DNA from 3 places in the Shinella sp. HY16 genome. Region 1 is predicted to be linked to each of the others. Evidence: predicted binding sites of a transcription regulator. Region 1 holds the regulator's gene; each other region holds the start of a gene.
The links. The regulator LexA, encoded in region 1, represses DNA repair genes until DNA is damaged. The targets are predictions, from matches to a motif close to TGTTCNNNNTGTGTTCNG.

Region 1 (6,091 bases):
GCTGGCGCTGAGCGAGGCCGCCGATGGCATTCTCGCCGTACACGACCGGCTGGAAGATGCGCGCGCCGAAGGCCTCGGCCTTGCCGAAGCCGCGGCCAAGAACAACCTGAAGGCCGTGACGATCGACGCCGTCGATGCGCAGGGCAACGACCAGAAGGGTGAAGAGATCACCGGCCTGCCCGAAAAGGCCGCCCTTCTCGGCGAGGTCTTCAAGACGGATGTCGGCACGGAAACGCAGCCGATCAATGTCGGCCGCGAGGGTTATGCCTGGTTCGAGGTGCTCGACGTGATCCCGGACCGCGACCGCACGCTGGACGAGGTGCGCGAGCGCGTGGTCGCCGACTGGACCGCCGAGCAGCAGCGCCAGACACTCGCCAAGAAGGCCGAAGAGCTGGCCGAGCGCGTGCGCAAGGGTAGCGACATCGCCGCCATTGCCGGCGAACTCGGCATGGCCGTCGAGAACAAGGCGGGCCTCAATCGCGGCGCCCAGGATCCGGTGCTGAGCCCGGTGGCCGTCGCTGCCGCCTTCGCAGGCCCGCTCGGCCACGTCGCCAATACGCCCGGTGTCGACGGTGAAGGCCAGATCCTCCTGAAGGTGACGGAAGTGAACGCCGAGACCGCCACCGACGCGCTCTCCGGCGACGAGCAGCAGATCGCCGCCGTCGCCCGTGCCAGCGGCGACGACATCCTCGACCAGATGGTGAGCGCCCTGCAGACGTCCTACGGCGTTTCGATCAACCGCACGCTCGCCGAACAGAGCATCGCGCGATAGGGAGACGGCAACCGCATGTCCGACCTGAAACCCTATATCGCCAAGGTTGCCGGGGGCGCGACGCTGGACCGCGAGGACGCCCGCGGCGCCTTCGAGATCATCATGTCCGGTGCCGCCACGCCCTCGCAGATCGGCGGCTTCCTGATGGCGCTGCGCGTGCGCGGTGAGACCGTCGACGAGATCTACGGCGCCGTAGGCTCGATGCGCGCCCGCATGCTGCCGGTCAATGTTCCCGCCGATGCTGTGGACATCGTCGGCACGGGCGGCGACGGCGCCGGCACCTACAACATCTCGACGCTCGCGGCGATCATCGTCGCGGGCGCCGGCGTTCCGGTCGCAAAGCACGGCAACCGGGCGCTCAGCTCGAAGTCGGGCACGGCGGACGCCCTCTCCTGCCTCGGCGTAAAGCTGGACATCGGCCCCGCGGAGATCGCACGCTGCGTGCACGATGCCGGCCTCGGCTTCATGTTCGCGCAGCTGCACCATCCTGCCATGAAGCATGTCGGCCCGTCGCGCGTCGAACTCGGCACGCGCACGATCTTCAACCTGCTCGGCCCGCTTTCGAACCCCGGCAGCGTCAAACGCCAGCTGCTCGGCGTCTTCTCGCCGCACTGGTTGCTGCCGATCGCCGAAGTGATGCGCGATCTCGGCTCGGAGAGCATCTGGGTTGTGCATGGCGAAGGCCTCGACGAGATCACCACGACGGGCACGACGAAGGTCGCCGCGCTCGAGGATGGCAAGATCCGCACCTTCGAACTGACGCCCGCCGATTTCGGCCTTCCCCAGGTGGCACTGGACGACTTGCGCGGTGGAGACGGCGCGCACAATGCCGCCGCCCTCCTGTCCGTGCTCGGCGGCGCACACATGCCTTACCGGGACATTTCGCTCGCCAATGCCGCGGCCTCGCTCGTCGTCGCCGGCAAGGCGGAAACGCTCAGGGACGGCATGCGCCTCGCCACCGAAGCGCTGGAAAGCGGGCGTGCGCGTACCGTTCTGGAACGCCTTGTCGCAGTTTCCAACGAAGGCCAGGCGGAGTAGGATTGTCCATGACCGATATCCTGAAGAAGATCGAAGCCTACAAGCTGGAGGAAATCGCCGCCGCCAAGGCGCGTGTTTCCCCCGCCGAGCTTCGCGCGCGCATCCGCGACCAGGAGCCGCCGCGAGGCTTCTTTGCGGGCCTCAAGGCGAAAAAGGCGGAAGGCCGCTTCGGCCTCATCGCCGAGATCAAGAAGGCAAGCCCCTCCAAGGGCCTCATCCGGCCGGATTTCGATCCGCCGGCGCTGGCGAAGGCCTATGAGGCCGGCGGAGCCGCCTGCCTTTCCGTTCTCACGGACACACCGAGCTTCCAGGGTGCGCCGGAGTTCCTGACAGCGGCGCGGGCGGCCTGCGCCCTGCCGGCGCTGCGCAAGGACTTCATGTTCGACGGCTACCAGGTGCTGGAAGCCCGTGCCTGGGGTGCGGACTGCATCCTTCTCATCATGGCCTCGCTCAGCGACGACGATGCGAAGATGCTGGAAGACGCCGCCTTCGCGCTCGGCATGGATGTGCTCATCGAGGTGCATGATGCGCCGGAAATGGAACGCGCGCTGAAGCTCAAGTCCAAGCTCGTCGGCATCAACAACCGCAATCTGCGCACGTTCGACGTGGATCTTGCCGTTTCCGAAAAGCTCGCAAGCATGGTGCCGGATGACCGCCTGCTCGTTGGCGAGAGCGGCATCTTCACCCATGCGGATTGCGAACGCCTCGGCAAGGTCGGCATCTCCACCTTCCTCGTCGGCGAAAGCCTGATGCGCAAGGATGACGTGGCGGCCGCCACCCGCGAGCTCCTTACCGGCTCGGCCGGCATGCTGGCAGCGGAATGATGGCGGTCTCGAAATGACGGGCGAGGCCCGCACGCTCACGCATATCGGCGCGTCCGGCGAAGCCAACATGGTGGATGTCGGCGGCAAGGCCGAGACGGTGCGCATCGCGGTTGCCGAAGGGTTCATCCGCATGGCGCCGGCAACGCTGGACCTCATCCTCAAGGGCGACGCCAAGAAGGGCGACGTGATCGGTACGGCGCGGCTTGCCGGCATCATGGCCGCCAAGCAGACCGCCAGCCTCATCCCGCTCTGCCATCCCCTGATGCTGAGCAAGGTCGCGGTCGACATCCGCGAGGACCGCAGCCTTCCGGGACTGCGGATCGAGGCTATGGCCAAGCTGACCGGCCGCACCGGCGTGGAGATGGAGGCGCTCACCGCCGTCAGCGTCGCCTGCCTCACCATCTACGACATGGCGAAAGCCGCAGACCGCGAGATGGAGATCGGCGGCATCCGCCTCGTCGAAAAATCCGGCGGCCGCTCCGGCGACTACCGGCGCGGAGACGCAGGCTGATGTCGCTGCTGCCTGTCGAAGACGCCCTCCATCGCCTGCTTTCGGCCGCCCGGCCGACGCAGCGGACAGAGCTGGTCCGCCTGCATGAGGCGGATGGCCGCGTGCTTGCCGAGGATGTTGCTGCCAGGCTGACGCAGCCGCCCTTCGACAATTCCGCGATGGACGGTTATGCCGTGCGCCACGCGGATATAGCCACGCTCGGCTCGATCCTGAGCGTTGCGGGCATGTCGTCCGCTGGCCACGCCTTCCAGGGCACCGCAGGCCCCGGCGAGGCCGTGCGTATCTTCACCGGCGCCCCGCTGCCGGCCTTCGCCGATACCGTGCTCCTGCAGGAAGATGCCGAGGTTCTGGAAGACGGCCGCATCCGCACCACCTTCCTCACACCGAAGGGGCGCCACATCCGCCCGCGCGGCCAGGATTTTTCCGAAGGCGAAATCGTCCTGAGGGCCGGGGACGTGCTCGATGCCGGCCGCCTGACGGTCGCGGCAGCCATGAACCATGCGGCGGTGACCGTCTATACACGCCCGCGCATCGCCGTGCTCGCCACCGGCGACGAGCTTGTGTCGCCGGGCACGCCTCCAGGCGCCAGCCAGATCATTGCATCCAACACCTACGGCGTCGCCGCGCTCGCCCGCGCGGCAGGCGCGGAGGTGATCGACCTCGGTATCGTCGGCGACGACAAGGACGCGATTCTGAACGCCGTGCGCCACGCGCTGTCGCTCGGTATCGACGCGCTCGTCACGCTCGGCGGCGCCTCCGTCGGGGATTTCGACCTTGTGCAGCCCGTGCTCGGCGAAGCCGGCATGGACCTCGATTTCTGGCGCATCGCCATGCGCCCCGGCAAACCCCTGATGGTCGGCCACCTCGGCGACGTGCACGTCGTGGGCCTGCCCGGCAACCCTGTTTCGAGTCTCGTCTGCTCGCACCTCTTCCTCGTTCCCCTCGTGCGCCGCCTCGCCCGCCTTCCCGCGGAAAACCGCGAACGTCCGGCCATCGCCGCCGTGCCGCTCAAGGAGAACGACCACCGGCAGGACTATGTTCGCGCACGCATTGCCCGCGACCCCGCCGGAGACCTGCTCGTCACGCCCCTCGACAAGCAGGATTCCTCCATGATGAAGGCCTTCGCCGCATCCGAGGGCCTTCTCGTCCGCGCACCCCACGCTCCGGCGGCCCCTGCAGGCGCGCCCTGTACAGTGCTTCTCCTGCGCGAACCATCCGCCTGAACAGTACTATTATTGTTTCAGCAGCCCCTTGCAGAACACATATGGAACAGATAGTGTCTGTTCTGGATTTGTTTCACTCGATTCTCGGTGGAGGGGCCATGCTCACGCGGAAACAACAGGAACTTCTCCTGTTCATTCATGAACGGATGAAGGAGTCCGGTATTCCTCCCTCCTTCGACGAGATGAAGGACGCGCTGGATCTCGCGTCGAAATCGGGCATCCACCGCCTCATCACGGCGCTGGAGGAACGCGGCTTCATCCGGCGCCTGCCGAACCGGGCCCGCGCGCTCGAGGTGATAAAGCTTCCCGAAGCCTATACCCAGAGCCTGCAGCCGCGCCGCGGCTTTTCACCTGCCGTCATCGAGGGCAGTCGCGGCAAGCAGCCCCCCGCTCCCGTCGCCGCCCCGCCGCAGCGCACGCCCATGGCCGAGGTTTCCTCATCCGTCTCCGTTCCTGTCATGGGCCGCATCGCTGCCGGCGTGCCGATCTCCGCCATCCAGAACAACACCCATGACATCACCGTTCCAGCCGAGATGATCGGCAACGGCGATCACTATGCGCTGGAGGTCAAGGGCGATTCGATGATCGAGGCCGGCATTCTCGATGGCGACACGGTGATCATCCGCACGGCGAGCAGCGCCAATCCCGGCGAAATCATCGTGGCGCTTGTCGACGACGAGGAAGCCACGCTGAAGCGCTTCCGCCGCAAGGGCGCGTCGATCGCGCTCGAAGCGGCAAACCCCGCCTACGAGACCCGCATCTTCGGGCCGGACCGGGTAAAAATCCAGGGCAAGCTGGTTGGCCTCATTCGCCGCTATCACTGATCGCCCGGCGGATCGAAACTGCCTGTGCGCCAGTCGTAGCTGCGGTGGCGGGCCCAGGGCCGGTCGAGACTTTCCACGGCTGGTGTGACCTGCGCAACTGAAAAGATGTTGGATAGGCCTTCGGCGTCCGGGTGGATTTCGAGGGCGCCGGTTCGCCTCAGGTGACGCGCCGTCACCAGGCGCGCACCCGAGCGGCAAGCCTTGAGCCGCAGGGCCAGGGACACGACGACGAGGTCGGCAGCGTCGCAGGCCGTGCCCAGGAAGGCGACGTCGTCGAGGGTCACGATCCGCCAGCCGCTTGGCGAGACGGCGGCACAGAATGCCTTTGCCTCGCAGACGAAGCCATTGCCGGCCCGGGCCTCCGCGAGCGCGGACGCCATGGCGTCCCTCGCCTTCTGCCGGTCGGCCCTGCGCCGGGGCTTGTTTCGGCTTTCTGCAGCACCCGTGGTGCTGACGGCTTCTTCAAGGGTCAAGCCGGCGCTTCTGCGGATCTCCGGTTTTACAAGTTCGCCGAGCCGAAGGGCGCGCCGCCACTGCGAATAGATGAAGTCTGGCGGTCTTGCCCGGTTTGTGGCGACGGTTTCGCCGCGAAGGATGGCAACGAGGCGGCCATCCTCGGACACCAGCACTTCCGGCGTGGCACCTCCAGCCGGAAAGCAGGCGATGGCGAGGCCGATCCCGACAAGCAGCGTTCCCGCATGGCGCAGCCGCGTGCGCAGGATGCAGACAAGCCCGCCACCAAGACCGATCAGCAGGAACGCAATCGAGGGAATGCGGCCGGTGACGATCTCGCCCTTCCAGCTCGCAACCCATGTCGACAGCGCGATCATCCACTCGATGCCCTTGCCCATGATCGCGAAGGGCACGCCATCGAGGCCGAAAGGCATGAGCAGTACGGC
Region 2 (6,091 bases), 990 kb from region 1:
GCCGGAAAGCGGCATCGGCTCAGGCGCGCTGCGGCAGCAGCGGATAGCCGGCAAGCACCGCGCGGCCGGCCAGCATGGCGACGCCGGCCTTGATGATGTCGCCGGGCACGAAGACCATCGAGGCGAGGGCCGTCTCGAAGAAGGCCTTGCCGCTCATATAGGCCAGCCACGGAATGCCGAAGAGGTAGACGACCGCGATGCCGCCGACGATCGAGGCGCCGAGGAAGGCGGCGAACTGGGTCAGCTCCGGCTGGTCTTCCTTCACGAAGCGCTCGGCGATGAGGCCGCAGACATAGGCGCCGAAGAACCAGCCGACGAGATAGCCGGCGGTCGGGCCGGCAAAGACGGCTAGGCCGCCGCGCCCGCCCGACAGGACCGGCAGGCCGATGGCCACGAGCAGCAGCACGAGCAGCACGGCGGCCGCGCCGCGCTTTGCGCCGAGAATGCAGCCGGCGAGCATGACGCCGAGCGTCTGCGCGGTGATCGGCACCGGAATGAAGCCGAGCGTGATCGGCGGCAGCAGGCCCAGCACCACGATGATCGCGGCGAAGAGGGCGACGAGGACGATGTCTCTGGTGGTCATGTCAGGTTCCCCGGTGGACAAAATTGGGTCGAATGCTTAGTGCCGCCGAAAGCCGCGCGCGTCAATCGCCATGGCGATCGTATCGGCGTCCTTCAGCGTCAGGATGATGAGCGGCACGAGAGTGGTCAAGGGCCGGACCGGCAGGCCGCGCGCCCGGTGGGCGTCGGTGATCTCGCCGTAGCGCGCGAAGATCTCCGGCACGAAGCGGATGACGAGGCCGACCGCGAGGCTCACATCGGCCGCGCGCACGAAGCCGAAGCGTTCGAGCGGTGTCAGGAGCCGGGTGATCTCGTCCATGAAGGCGGGAATCGAGGTCGTGGCGGTAACGGCGGCAGCCAGCAGAACCAGTGCGCTCAGCCGGGAGAAGACAACCAGCGCCTCGTGCAGCGAATGGAAGGCGTAGTTCGCGATTGCGACGAGGAGCACCGTGAAGAGCACGAAGCGCACGCGCCGGAAGGCCTCGCGAAGACCAATGCCGGTCGAAAGGCAGAGGGCGGCCGAAAGCCCGAGCGCCGGCACGAGGATGCGCAGGTCGGCAACGACAAAGAGCCCGATCGCGGCGGCAAAGAGCGTGAGCAGCTTGCCGCGCACCGGCATGCGGTGCAGCAGCGAGTCGCCCTCGATGTCGAGCCCGTTCAGCATGCCGCGATCCCCCGATAGGCGCGGATCGCCTCGGCCGGCCGGTCGTCGGCCGCAAGCCGGCCCTCGTGGAACACCAGTACCCGGTCGAACCCCTCCAGCAGGGCGAGATCGTGCGTGATGACGAGCACCTGTTCCGGCAGGCCCGCAACGGTGCGCTCGATGAGCGCGCGGTTCTTCAGGTCGAGCTGGTTGGTCGGCTCGTCGAGGATCAGGAGGTCCGGACCGGTGACGAGCACGCTGGCGATGGCGCCGAGTTGCGTCTCGCCGCCGGAAAGCTCGTGCACGCGCCGCCGTGCGAGGTGGGATATGCCGAAGCGCGCGAGCACCGCCTCCGTCCGCGCCGCGATCTCCGCCTTGTCGAAGCCGCGGTTCTTGAGGCCGAAGGCGATGTCTTCGGCCAGGATCGGCAGGATCATCTGGTGCTGCGGGTTCTGGAAGATGAACCCGGTTTTCCCGCGCGCAGCCGCTTCGTCGGCCACCGTGTCCAGCCCGGCGACCGTCACCGTGCCGCCCGTCGGCTTGACGAGGCCGTTGATCAGCCGCGCCATGGTGGTCTTGCCCGAACCGTTGAGCCCGACGACGCCGATGCGCGGCTCGCTCAGCGCAAGCGTCAGCGGGTGCAGCGCGGTGCGTCCGGCATAGGTCACCGTTGCGGCGGAAAAGACGATATCCAAAAGCGGGGTCCCGTTTCGTGGATGGTGGGGGAGCTATAGGCAATTCTACTGCATGTGCGAAGAGGTTTTCCGCGCCGGTCTGTTCGATAAGCGACACTCGTGTGACGGGCACAGCGGTCCGATCCCGCTTGGCCATCGAAAATGTGTAGAACAAACCAAGAATATGTGTCTATCATCCTCCATGACGATTCTTCTCTCCAATGCCGAGGCCCGGCGCATCTTTCTCGCCCGCCAGGGTCTGAGCGCTCCGCCCGGCCGCCTGCTCGGCAAGGCGGACCTGCTGAACCTCATCCACGACATCGGCTTCGTGCAGGTCGACAGCATCGCCACCGTGGAGCGGGCGCATCACCAGATCCTGTTCTCGCGCAACCAGACCTATCGCCGCGAGCATCTGACGGCGCTGCTGGAGAAGGACGGCGACCTCTTCGAACACTGGACCCATGATGCCTCGGTCATCCCGAGCAGCTTCTTCCGCTACTGGAAACACCGGTTCCGCCGCAAGGAGGCCTCGATGACCGAGCGGTGGCGCCGATGGCAGGGCGAGGGCTTCGACAAGGCGTTCGGCGAGACCTACGAGCGCATCGCCTCCGGCGGCGCGGTCCTCTCGCGGGACCTCAAGGCCGACGACCACAAATCCGGCGGCTGGTGGAACTGGCATCCGAACAAGACGGCGCTGGAATATCTCTGGCACACGGGCAAGCTGGCGATCGCCCGGCGCGAGAACTTCCAGAAGGTCTACGATCTCGTCGAGCGCGTGGTGCCGGCCCATCACCATGCGCCGGACGTCGAGCACGATGCCTTTGTCGACTGGGCCTGCCGCAGCGCGCTGGAGCGGTTGGGTTTTGCCACCCATGGCGAGATCGCCGCCTTCTGGGACCTCATCTCGCCGGAGGAGGCGAAGGCCTGGGTGGAGGACCATCGCGAGGAGCTGCGCCCGGTCTCGATCGAGCCGGCGGACGGCGGCAAGCCGCGCGCCTCGCACGCCTTTGCCGATTTCCCGGCCTGCCTTGGCAATGTGCCCGAACCGCCCGCCCGCCTGCGCGTGCTCTCGCCCTTCGATCCGCTGATCCGCGACCGAAACCGCACCGAACGGCTGTTCGGCTATTTCTACCGCATCGAGATCTTCGTGCCGGAGCCCAAGCGGCAATATGGCTACTACGTCTTCCCGCTGCTCGAGGGCGACCGCCTCGTCGGCCGCATCGACATGAAGGCCGACCGCAAGGCCGGTACGCTCGACGTCAAGCGGCTGTGGTGGGAGCCGAAGGTCCGCGCCTCTGCCGGCAGGCAGGAGAAGCTTGAGGCAGAGCTGGCCCGCATTGCGAAGTTCGCGGGCGTGGAGACGGTGCGGTATCTGGACGGCTGGCGCGGGGACGCGGGTTAGGCCGTCACCGGCCGCCCGCCGAAGGCGGCTTTGCCCTTTTCCGTAAGCGCACGGAATTTTTCGGAGGCGCCCGTCAGCTTGGCGTCCCATTCCGGGTCGGGCACCTGGCCGCGGATCGTGTCGAAATACACGGCCATCAGCGCGGCGATCGCGAAGGGCTCCAGCACGGCGGCCTTGAAGGCCCAGGCGAAGACGATGGCGACGACGAAGCTGTAGCCCGCGATCTCGCCCGGAAAGGCGTAGAGGATCGCACCGGCGGGGGCGAGGGCGAGGAGGAAGACGACGATCGACAGCACCCAGAGGAAGACGGCGAGCCAGACGGCGTTCTTTACCATCTTCAGGCCGTTCTGCGCGTAGAGCACGAGGCCGCGGCGGGCGCCGTCCCAGGCATTGTCGCTGTTCGTGCGGATGTTGTAGCCGAGGATGATCTCGTCGACATAGGTCAGCGACAGGCGGATGACCGTGTTGGCGAAGCGGGCGATGGCGTCGAGCCCGGGGATCGGCAGGAAGGCGGCGACGCCGCCGATGAGCCCGGTAATGGCGGCGATGACGCCCTTGACGAGCTGGTCGAGTGCAAAGAGCACGTTGGCCTCGCCGAAACGGGCTGTGACGACCTCGCGGCCATAGGTAACCTGGCCCTTGCCGTCCGGCAGCGCCTCGCCGTCGATCAGTTTGACGATGACGGCGATATGGGCGGCCTTGACCATGTAGAGCAGCCATTCGCGCGCCCAGTAGACGGCGGCGGCAATGAAGCCCATGCCGATGAAGCCGCCCCAGGCGGCGTAGGATTCCGGGCTTTCACTGAGCGAGCCGACGCCGTAGCCGATACCGGCTCCCGCACCCGTTGCGAGGATGAAGGCGAGCGTGATGACGAAGTAGATCACCATCCGCAGGAAGATGAACGGCATGGTTCTGGCGAGGATACCGATGGTCCTGCCGATGCTGAAATCCCACATGCCCCGCCATCCCCCGAGAAAATCCCGCGATCCCCGATTGCCGCGTGAAACTCAGACGTTTCGGGGAGGCGGGATATTCGGTTTCAGCAGAGGTCGGTGGCGCTGATCTGGATGCCAAACCCTTCGAGGCCGACATAGTGGCGCTCGCGCGAGGCCATCAGGCGGATCGACGTGATGCCGAGATCCTTCAGGATCTGCGCGCCGAGGCCGATTTCCAGCCATTCGCTTTCGCGCGCCTGCGCCTCGTCGTGGCCCTCGCGGTCGTGTTTGCCCTTGCGCGCGGTGGAGGACTGGCCGACGCCGACGGAACCCTCGCGCAGATAGACGATCACGCCGCGGCCCTGTTCGGCGATGCGCTTCATGATCGCGTCGATCTGGCGGCTCGCACCAAAGACATCACCGCCGACATTTTCGAGATGCAGGCGCACCGGAATGTCGACGCCGTCCCTGATGTCGCCGAAAACGACGGCAAGGTGCTGCATCGGGTCCCAGGGCAGGGTGTAGGTCAGGGCCTTCGCCTTGCCGTAGGGCGTATCGATGTCGAAACCGTCGACCTGCTCGATCAGTGTTTCCTTGCGCTGGCGATAGGCGATGAGGTCGGCGACGGAGACCTGCTTGAGGCCGTGCTGCTCGGCAAAGCCTGCCACCTGCGGCCCGCGCATGACGGTGCCGTCGTCGTTGACGAGCTCGCTGATCACGCCGATCGGCGGCAGGCTTGCGAGCTTGCAGAGGTCGACCGCGGCTTCCGTGTGGCCGGAGCGCATGAGGACACCGCCTTCACGGGCGACGAGCGGGAAGATGTGGCCGGGGCGCACGAAGTCGGCGGCGCCGACATTGGGATTGGCGAGGTTGCGCACCGTCAGCGTGCGGTCGTCGGCCGAAATGCCCGTCGTCGTGCCGTGCTTGAAGTCGACCGAGACGGTGAAGGCGGTGGTGTGCGCCGAATCGTTTTCCGCCACCATGGCGTTGAGGTTGAGGCGCTTGGCCTCCTCGCGCGGCATGGGGGTGCAGACGATGCCGGAGGTGTGGCGCACGATGAAGGCCATCTTTTCGGGCGTGCAGTGCACGGCGGCGACGATGAGGTCGCCCTCGTTCTCGCGGCCGTCGTCATCCATGACGACGACGATCTCGCCGGCCTCGAAGGCGCGGATGGCATCGACGACACGCTTCTGATCGTAGCTCATGGCAGGCTCCTATTCAGCCGATTATTTCAGGCGGCCGGTCTGGCCGCGATCGCGCAGGTAGTGGTCGGCAACGGCGCAGGCGACCATTGCCTCGCCGATCGGCACGGCACGGATGCCGACACAGGGATCGTGCCGGCCCTTGGTGCGCACGTCGACATTGTTGCCGTCGGCATCGATCGAGCGGCGCTCGGTGAGGATCGAGGAGGTCGGCTTGATGGCGAAGCGGGCGACGACCGGCTGGCCGGTGGAAATGCCGCCGAGAATACCGCCGGCGTGGTTGGACAGGAAGATCGGATTGCCGTCATTGCCCATGCGCATCTCGTCGGCATTGTCCTCGCCGGTGAGTTCGGCAGACGCAAATCCTTCGCCGATCTCGACGCCCTTGACGGCGTTGATCGACATGAGGAGGGAGGCGATGTCCTGGTCGAGCTTGCCGTAGATCGGTGCGCCGATGCCGGCGGGAACGCCCTCGGCGATCACTTCGACGACCGCGCCGATCGAGGAGCCCGCCTTGCGGATGCCGTCGAGATAGTCCTCCCACACGGGCACGATGGCAGGGTCGGGCGCGAAGAACGGGTTGTTGTTCACCTCGTTCCAGTCCCAGTTGCTGCGGTCGATCTTGTGTTTGCCGATCTGCACCAGCGCGGCGCGGACGGTGAGCCCCGGCACGA
Region 3 (6,091 bases), 1.7 Mb from region 1:
CATGCCGTCAGACAAGACCATGCCGAACGGCCTGCCCGCGCCAAGCCTCTACTGCGCCGTCATCGTCAAGCGTGTCGATGCGCAGACCCGCTCGAAGACCGGCATCAACGAACTGCTCCGGGACTAAGTCATGGCGGTCGTGGAAGAGCAGAGGCCGAGCCTCGCCTGGCTCTTCTTCGGCTGGTCCGGCCGGGTCAGCCGGGTGCCCTTCGCGCTCGGCTGGGCGTTCTGGCTCATGCTGCTTTCGGCGGCGCTCGCCCGCATCATCATCGTGCCGAAGGAGGATCCGTCTTTCCTCCTCTGGTCCTTCGTCTTTGTCGGTATGGCGCTCGTCTCCACAGTCTCCTCCGTTCTCCTGACGGTCAAGCGGCTGCACGACATGAACCTGCCGCTGCCGCTGATCATCTGCCTGTTCATCCCGGCCATCTCCTTCTTCGCGCTCTTCGCCTTCATGGTCTGGCCGGGAACGAACGGGCCGAACGACTATGGCAGCCTGCCCAATCGGCCGAAAGACTGACAGGCCCTCTTCTGGCGCGCGTGACAGCGCACGGGCGATCGGCTAAATCTCGATTCTCACTCCTCCCTTTCGTGCCGTGACCGCATGTCCATGACCCCCGCCGATCCGATCGCCAATCTCGCAACGCTCATCCGCTGCCCCTCCGTCACCCCTGCCGAAGGCGGAGCGCTGTCGGCGCTCGCCGCCATGCTGGAGCCGCTCGGCTTCACGGTGGAGCGCATGACGGCGCGCGAGCCCGGCATGCCCGACATCGAGAACCTCTATGCCCGCATCGGCACCGAGGGACCGCACCTGATGTTCGCCGGCCACACGGATGTCGTACCCGTCGGCAACGCGGCAGCCTGGACGCATGCGCCCTTCGGCGCCGAGATCGCCGACGGCGAGATGTTCGGCCGCGGTGCGGTGGACATGAAGGGCGGCATCGCCTGCTTCGTCGCCGCCGTCGCGCGCCAGATCGCAAAGAACGGCCCGCCGAAGGGTTCGCTCTCCTTCCTCATCACCGGTGACGAGGAAGGCCCGGCCGTCAACGGCACGATCAAGCTGCTGCAATGGGCCGCGGAGCGTGGCGAACGCTGGGATGCCTGCCTCGTCGGCGAGCCGACGAATCCGGACCAGCTCGGCGACATGATCAAGATCGGCCGGCGTGGCTCCGTCTCCGGCACGATCACGGTGCATGGCGTGCAGGGCCATGCCGCCTATCCGCATCTTGCCGACAACGCCGTGCGCGGCGTGATCGCGCTCACCGACGCCCTGATGCACCCGCCCTTCGACGCCGGCACGGAGAACTTCCAGCCGTCGAACCTCGAGGTGACGACGATCGACGTCGGCAACCCCGCGACCAATGTCGTACCGGCACAGGCGATCGCCCGCTTCAACATCCGCTTCAACGACAGCTGGACAGCCGAGACCGTGATGGCCGAGATCGTGCGCCGGCTCGATGCCGCAGCGCGCGACGAAAGGCTGCGGCCGGGCCGCCCGCCACTCCGCTACGACATCGCCTGGGCCGAACGCCCGAGCCACGTCTTCCTCACCCGCAACGACCGGCTGATCGCCTCGCTGTCGGGTGCCGTGGAGACCGTGGTCGGCCGTGCGCCGAAACTGTCGACGACGGGGGGCACCTCCGATGCCCGCTTCATCAAGGACTATTGCCCGGTCGTGGAGTTCGGCCTCGTCGGACAGACCATGCACATGGTCGACGAGCACGTGGCCGTCGCCGATCTCGAGACACTGACCGTGATCTACGAGACCTTCATCCAGCGCTGGTTCGGCGATGCCCAGGCTTGACGAGGTCCTGTATTATCTCACCGGCGTCTTCCTGCTCGTGCGGCAGAAGCAGGAAGGCTTCGGCTGGCTGGACCTGACAGCGCGCGGGCTTGCCCGTTCCTTCTGGGCCTTCGCCTGGTGCCTTCCCGCCTTTGCCGTCATCTGGGCATCCTGGCGGCTCTATTTTCTCGGCAGCATGCCGGCGGGAACACCTGCCGGCCTCCCCTTCTTCGTCAAGCTCCTGGTGATCGACGTGGCGGGCTGGCTGCTGCCGCTGGTGCTGCTTCTGGCGCTTGCGCGCCCGCTCGGCTACGGCAGGCATCTGGCAACCGTCGTGACGGCGAGCAACTGGATCGCCGTGCCCTTCGCCTATGCGGCGGCGATCCCCTTCGCGCTGACGCTGGTTCTGCCGGGGAGCGCGCCCTTTGCCGGCCTGCTGCTCTATGCGGTCTTCGGCGCCAGCGTCGTGCTGCAATTCCGCCTCGTCTGGATGTGTGTCGGCAAGCAGACGCTGCTCGCCTCCGCCATCACGGCGATCTACGTGCTGCCGCCGATGATTGCCGGGCAGCAATTGCAACAGGCTCTCGGCACGCTGCCGGGCTGACCGGCATTCCTGCGTCCGGAAACGGTTAGTAGTCGACGGCCATGAAGTAGAGCCCGTCCGGCGGCGCAACGGGGCCGCAGGCCTTGCGGTCGCGTGCCTCAAGCGCGCTGCGCACATCCTCCGGCGTCCACTTGCCCTCCCCCGCCAGCTTCAGCGTGCCGGCGAAGGAGCGGATCTGGTTGTGCAGGAAGCTCTGCGCCGAAACGCGCATCTCGATCAGGTCGCCGCTGCGCGTCACGTCCAGCCGGTCGATGGTGCGCACCGGGCTGTTCGCCTGGCATTGGGCAGCCCGGAAGGTCGTGAAATCATGCCTGCCGACCAGCAACTGCCCGGCGGCATGCATCATCTGGTGGTCGAGCGTCCTGGTGACAAACCATGCCCGGTTCGCCTCCAGCGCCAACGGCGCCGGGCGTGAGATGATGCGATAGAGATAGTGCCGCTTCACCGCCGAGAAGCGGGCGTCGAAATCATCGGGCACCTCAGCGGCATCGAGGATCACGACCCGCTCGCGGGCCATGCCGAGATGGGCGTTGAGCGCGTTGCGCAGCGTGTGGTCCTTCCACACCCGTGAAAGATCCGCATGGGCCACCTGTCCCATGGCATGCACGCCGGAATCCGTGCGCCCCGCGCCGCGGATCGAGACGGTCTCGCCCGTCAGCGACAGGATGGCCGCCTCGATGGCCCCCTGCACGGAGTGCCCGTTGTCCTGCCTCTGCCAGCCGACATAGGGCGTGCCATCATACTCGATGCGGAGGCGGTAGCGCGGCATCAGCCGATGACCTGGCCGGCCGCGACCGGCGTGCCGCGAAGGAAATCCGCTGCGTCGAGCGGCTTGCCGCCCGCCTTCTGCAGGCGCACGAGCCGCACGGCTTCGCCATCACCGCAGGCGACCGTGAGCCGGTCGTCGAGAACCGTGCCGGCAGCCTTCGCCGTGGTTTCACTCGCCCGCGCACTCGCCAGCACCTTCACCCGCTCCGGCTTGCCGCCGACCGGCAGCTCGAACCAGGCGCCGGGGAAGGGCGAGAGACCGCGGATATGGTTGTGCACATCGCCAGCCGGGCGGGAAAAATCGATGCGGGTCTCGGCCTTGTCGATCTTGGCGGCGTAGAGCACGCCCGTCTCGGCTTGCGGGGTCAACGGCAGGTCGCCGGCCTCCAGCTTTGCCATGGCCTCCGTCATCAGGGCGCCACCTGCCTGCATCAGGGCGTCATGCAGCTCGCCGGCCGTCATGCCGTCGCCGATCGCCACCCGACGGGTGAGCGCGACCGGGCCGGTATCAAGCCCCTTTTCCATCTGCATGACCATCATGCCGGTTTCCGCATCACCCGCCATGATCGCCCGCTGGATGGGCGCCGCGCCGCGCCAGCGGGGCAGCAGCGAGGCATGGCCGTTGTAGCAGCCGAGCCGGGTACCGGTCAGGATCGCCTCCGGCAGCAGGAGACCATAGGCGACGACGACGGCGACGTCCGCCTTCAGCGCGTGAAAGGCCGCGCGATCGGCCTCCTCGCGGAAATTGAGCGGCGTGAAGACCGGAAGCCCAAGCTTTTCCGCCGCCTGGTGCACCGGCGACTTCACCAGTTCGAGGCCACGGCGGCCGGCCGGGCGGGGCGGCTGCGAATAGACGGCGACGATCTCGTGGCCGGCTTTCACCAACGCCTCCAGCGTCGGCACGGAGAAATCCGGCGTGCCCATGAAGATGATGCGAAGGGCCATCGGTCAGCCTCCATGAAAGCAATACCGGCAAAGGCGCGAAGCGTTTTGCCTCCGGCATTGCGGGAAAACGGAAACCTGGGCGGTTGTCGCCTCAGAGCGCCTTGCTGCCACGCAGCTTCGCCGCCTTGGTGAATTTGCGGATCACCATCTCGCGCTTCAGCTTTGAAATATGGTCGATGAACAGCACGCCGTTGAGGTGATCGATCTCGTGCTGAAGACAGGTCGCCAGCAGCCCGTCGGCCTCCGTCAGCTGCTCCTTGCCGTCCCGGTCGAGGTGCTTGACGGTGATGACGGCAGGACGCTCGACCTCTGCATAATAGTCCGGGATCGACAGGCAACCCTCCTCGTAGACCGAGCGGGTATCCGAAGCGGAGACGACTTCCGGATTGATGAAGACGAGCGGCTTCTTGTCCTCGCCCTCCTTGGAAACGTCGAGCACCAGCATGCGGCGCGCCACACCGATCTGGATGGCGGCAAGGCCGATGCCCGGCGCATCGTACATGGTTTCCAGCATGTCGTCGGCGAGCTTCTTCACCTCGCTGTCGATGGTCTCGATGGGCTTCGAAACCTGGCGGAGGATCGGATCGGGAAGGATAATCAGCGGCTTGATGGTCATGCGCCTCCTTAGCGCGGTTTTTTGACGCTTTCAATCGGCTTCGACTGCCGCCGGCGCTGCAGTGCGCGCATCTATGTTCACGTTATGATCTAGTTTCCGCCGCAATCCGTGTTATGGTCGCGGCATGATCGATCCGACCTTTGACATGTTGCTTGCCTCCTTCCTCACTCGACTTGGCGGCCCCGGCCCGGCACTCATGCTGCTCGCAGCCGCGCTGATCGCCGTTTTCGGCCTCCTTTCGGCCCGCCGCAGCCAGGCGCGCCAGCGCGAGGCTGCGGGCATGGCGGAGTTGCGCTTTGCCGAACTCCTGAAAGCGCAGACGGAAATGCAGGGACGCGTCGCCACCATGGCCGAGGTCTTCGGCTCCAAGCAGTCGGAAACAAACCAGGCGATCAATGCCCGGCTCGACGGCCTGACGCAGCGGCTCGGCCAGTCGATCTCAGAACAGACCCGCTCGACGCACGAAAACCTGCGCCGCCTGCAGGAACGGCTTGCCGTCATCGACAATGCGCAGAGCAACATCCAGTCCCTGGCGAAAGACGTGGTCGGCCTCCAGGCGATCCTGTCGAACAAGCAGACGCGCGGCGCCTTCGGCCAGTCGCGCATGGAGACGATCATCGCCGATGCCATGCCATCGGGCGCCTACCAGTTCCAGGCGCAGCTTTCCAACGGCGTCAGACCGGATTGCACGATCCGCATGCCGAACGGCCAGCCACCCCTGGTCGTCGATGCGAAATTTCCGCTCGAGGCATGGAATGCCCTGTCGGACGGACGTTCTCCCGAGGCCGCCAAGCTCGCCGCGCAACAATTCCGCCGCGACATGGAGACCCATATCCGCGATATCGCCGAAAAGTACCTGCTGGCCGGCGAGACGCAGGACACCGCCTTCCTCTTCGTGCCCTCGGAATCGATCTTCGCCAGCATCCACGAGAATTTCGAGGCTATCGTGCAGCGGGCACACCGGGCACGCATCGTCATCGTCTCGCCATCGCTGCTGATGCTCTCCGTGCAGGTATTGCAGGCGCTTCTGAAGGATCAGCGCATGCGCGAGCAGGCCCATGTCATCCAGGGCGAGGTCGCCAGGCTGATGGACGATTTGACGCGGCTCGACGACCGGGTGCGCAAGCTTTCCGGTCATTTCACCGCAGCCCAGAAGGATGTCGACCTCATCCTGACCTCCACAGAGAAGCTCACGCGGCGCGGCGCGCGCATCGGGGACATGGATTTCGAGGCAACCGCACCGCTTTCTCCACCGGCGGAGGCGGCTGTCGAGACCCGAACGGGACAGCTTCGCCTGAGGGTGGTTGACGAAGACTGACCGCCTCGGGCAGTGTCCGGCGGAAACCATAAGGGGCACCTCTCATGATCACCGTCTTCG

Region 2: a site for LexA is predicted at 2,046-2,063, ahead of K0P03_RS03890 (energy-coupling factor ABC transporter ATP-binding protein). Genes of this name have one in related genera too.
Region 3: a site for LexA is predicted at 4,788-4,805, ahead of K0P03_RS00260 (DNA recombination protein RmuC). Genes of this name have one in related genera too.

Annotation. Positions count from the first base shown of each region.
Region 1 covers NZ_JAHYXL010000001.1:1,776,906-1,782,996, forward strand. Annotated here, with positions in the region: gene K0P03_RS09075 (peptidylprolyl isomerase) at 1-772, shown strand, start outside; gene trpD (anthranilate phosphoribosyltransferase) at 788-1,810, shown strand; gene trpC (indole-3-glycerol phosphate synthase TrpC) at 1,819-2,634, shown strand; gene moaC (cyclic pyranopterin monophosphate synthase MoaC) at 2,648-3,145, shown strand; gene K0P03_RS09095 (molybdopterin molybdotransferase MoeA) at 3,145-4,368, shown strand; gene lexA (transcriptional repressor LexA) at 4,467-5,192, shown strand; gene K0P03_RS09105 (ComEC/Rec2 family competence protein) at 5,186-6,091, opposite strand, start outside.
Region 2 covers NZ_JAHYXL010000001.1:791,111-797,201, forward strand. Annotated here, with positions in the region: gene K0P03_RS03875 (class I adenylate-forming enzyme family protein) at 1-15, opposite strand, end outside; gene K0P03_RS03880 (biotin transporter BioY) at 20-583, opposite strand; gene K0P03_RS03885 (energy-coupling factor transporter transmembrane component T family protein) at 620-1,225, opposite strand; gene K0P03_RS03890 (energy-coupling factor ABC transporter ATP-binding protein) at 1,219-1,899, opposite strand; gene K0P03_RS03895 (winged helix-turn-helix domain-containing protein) at 2,081-3,280, shown strand; gene K0P03_RS03900 (hypothetical protein) at 3,277-4,236, opposite strand; gene ribB (3,4-dihydroxy-2-butanone-4-phosphate synthase) at 4,320-5,420, opposite strand; gene aroC (chorismate synthase) at 5,442-6,091, opposite strand, start outside.
Region 3 covers NZ_JAHYXL010000001.1:52,467-58,557, reverse strand. Annotated here, with positions in the region: gene dapD (2,3,4,5-tetrahydropyridine-2,6-dicarboxylate N-succinyltransferase) at 1-127, shown strand, start outside; gene K0P03_RS00290 (DUF805 domain-containing protein) at 131-517, shown strand; gene dapE (succinyl-diaminopimelate desuccinylase) at 608-1,801, shown strand; gene K0P03_RS00280 (hypothetical protein) at 1,788-2,384, shown strand; gene truA (tRNA pseudouridine(38-40) synthase TruA) at 2,410-3,153, opposite strand; gene fmt (methionyl-tRNA formyltransferase) at 3,153-4,097, opposite strand; gene def (peptide deformylase) at 4,189-4,713, opposite strand; gene K0P03_RS00260 (DNA recombination protein RmuC) at 4,859-6,031, shown strand; gene K0P03_RS00255 (ribokinase) at 6,076-6,091, shown strand, end outside.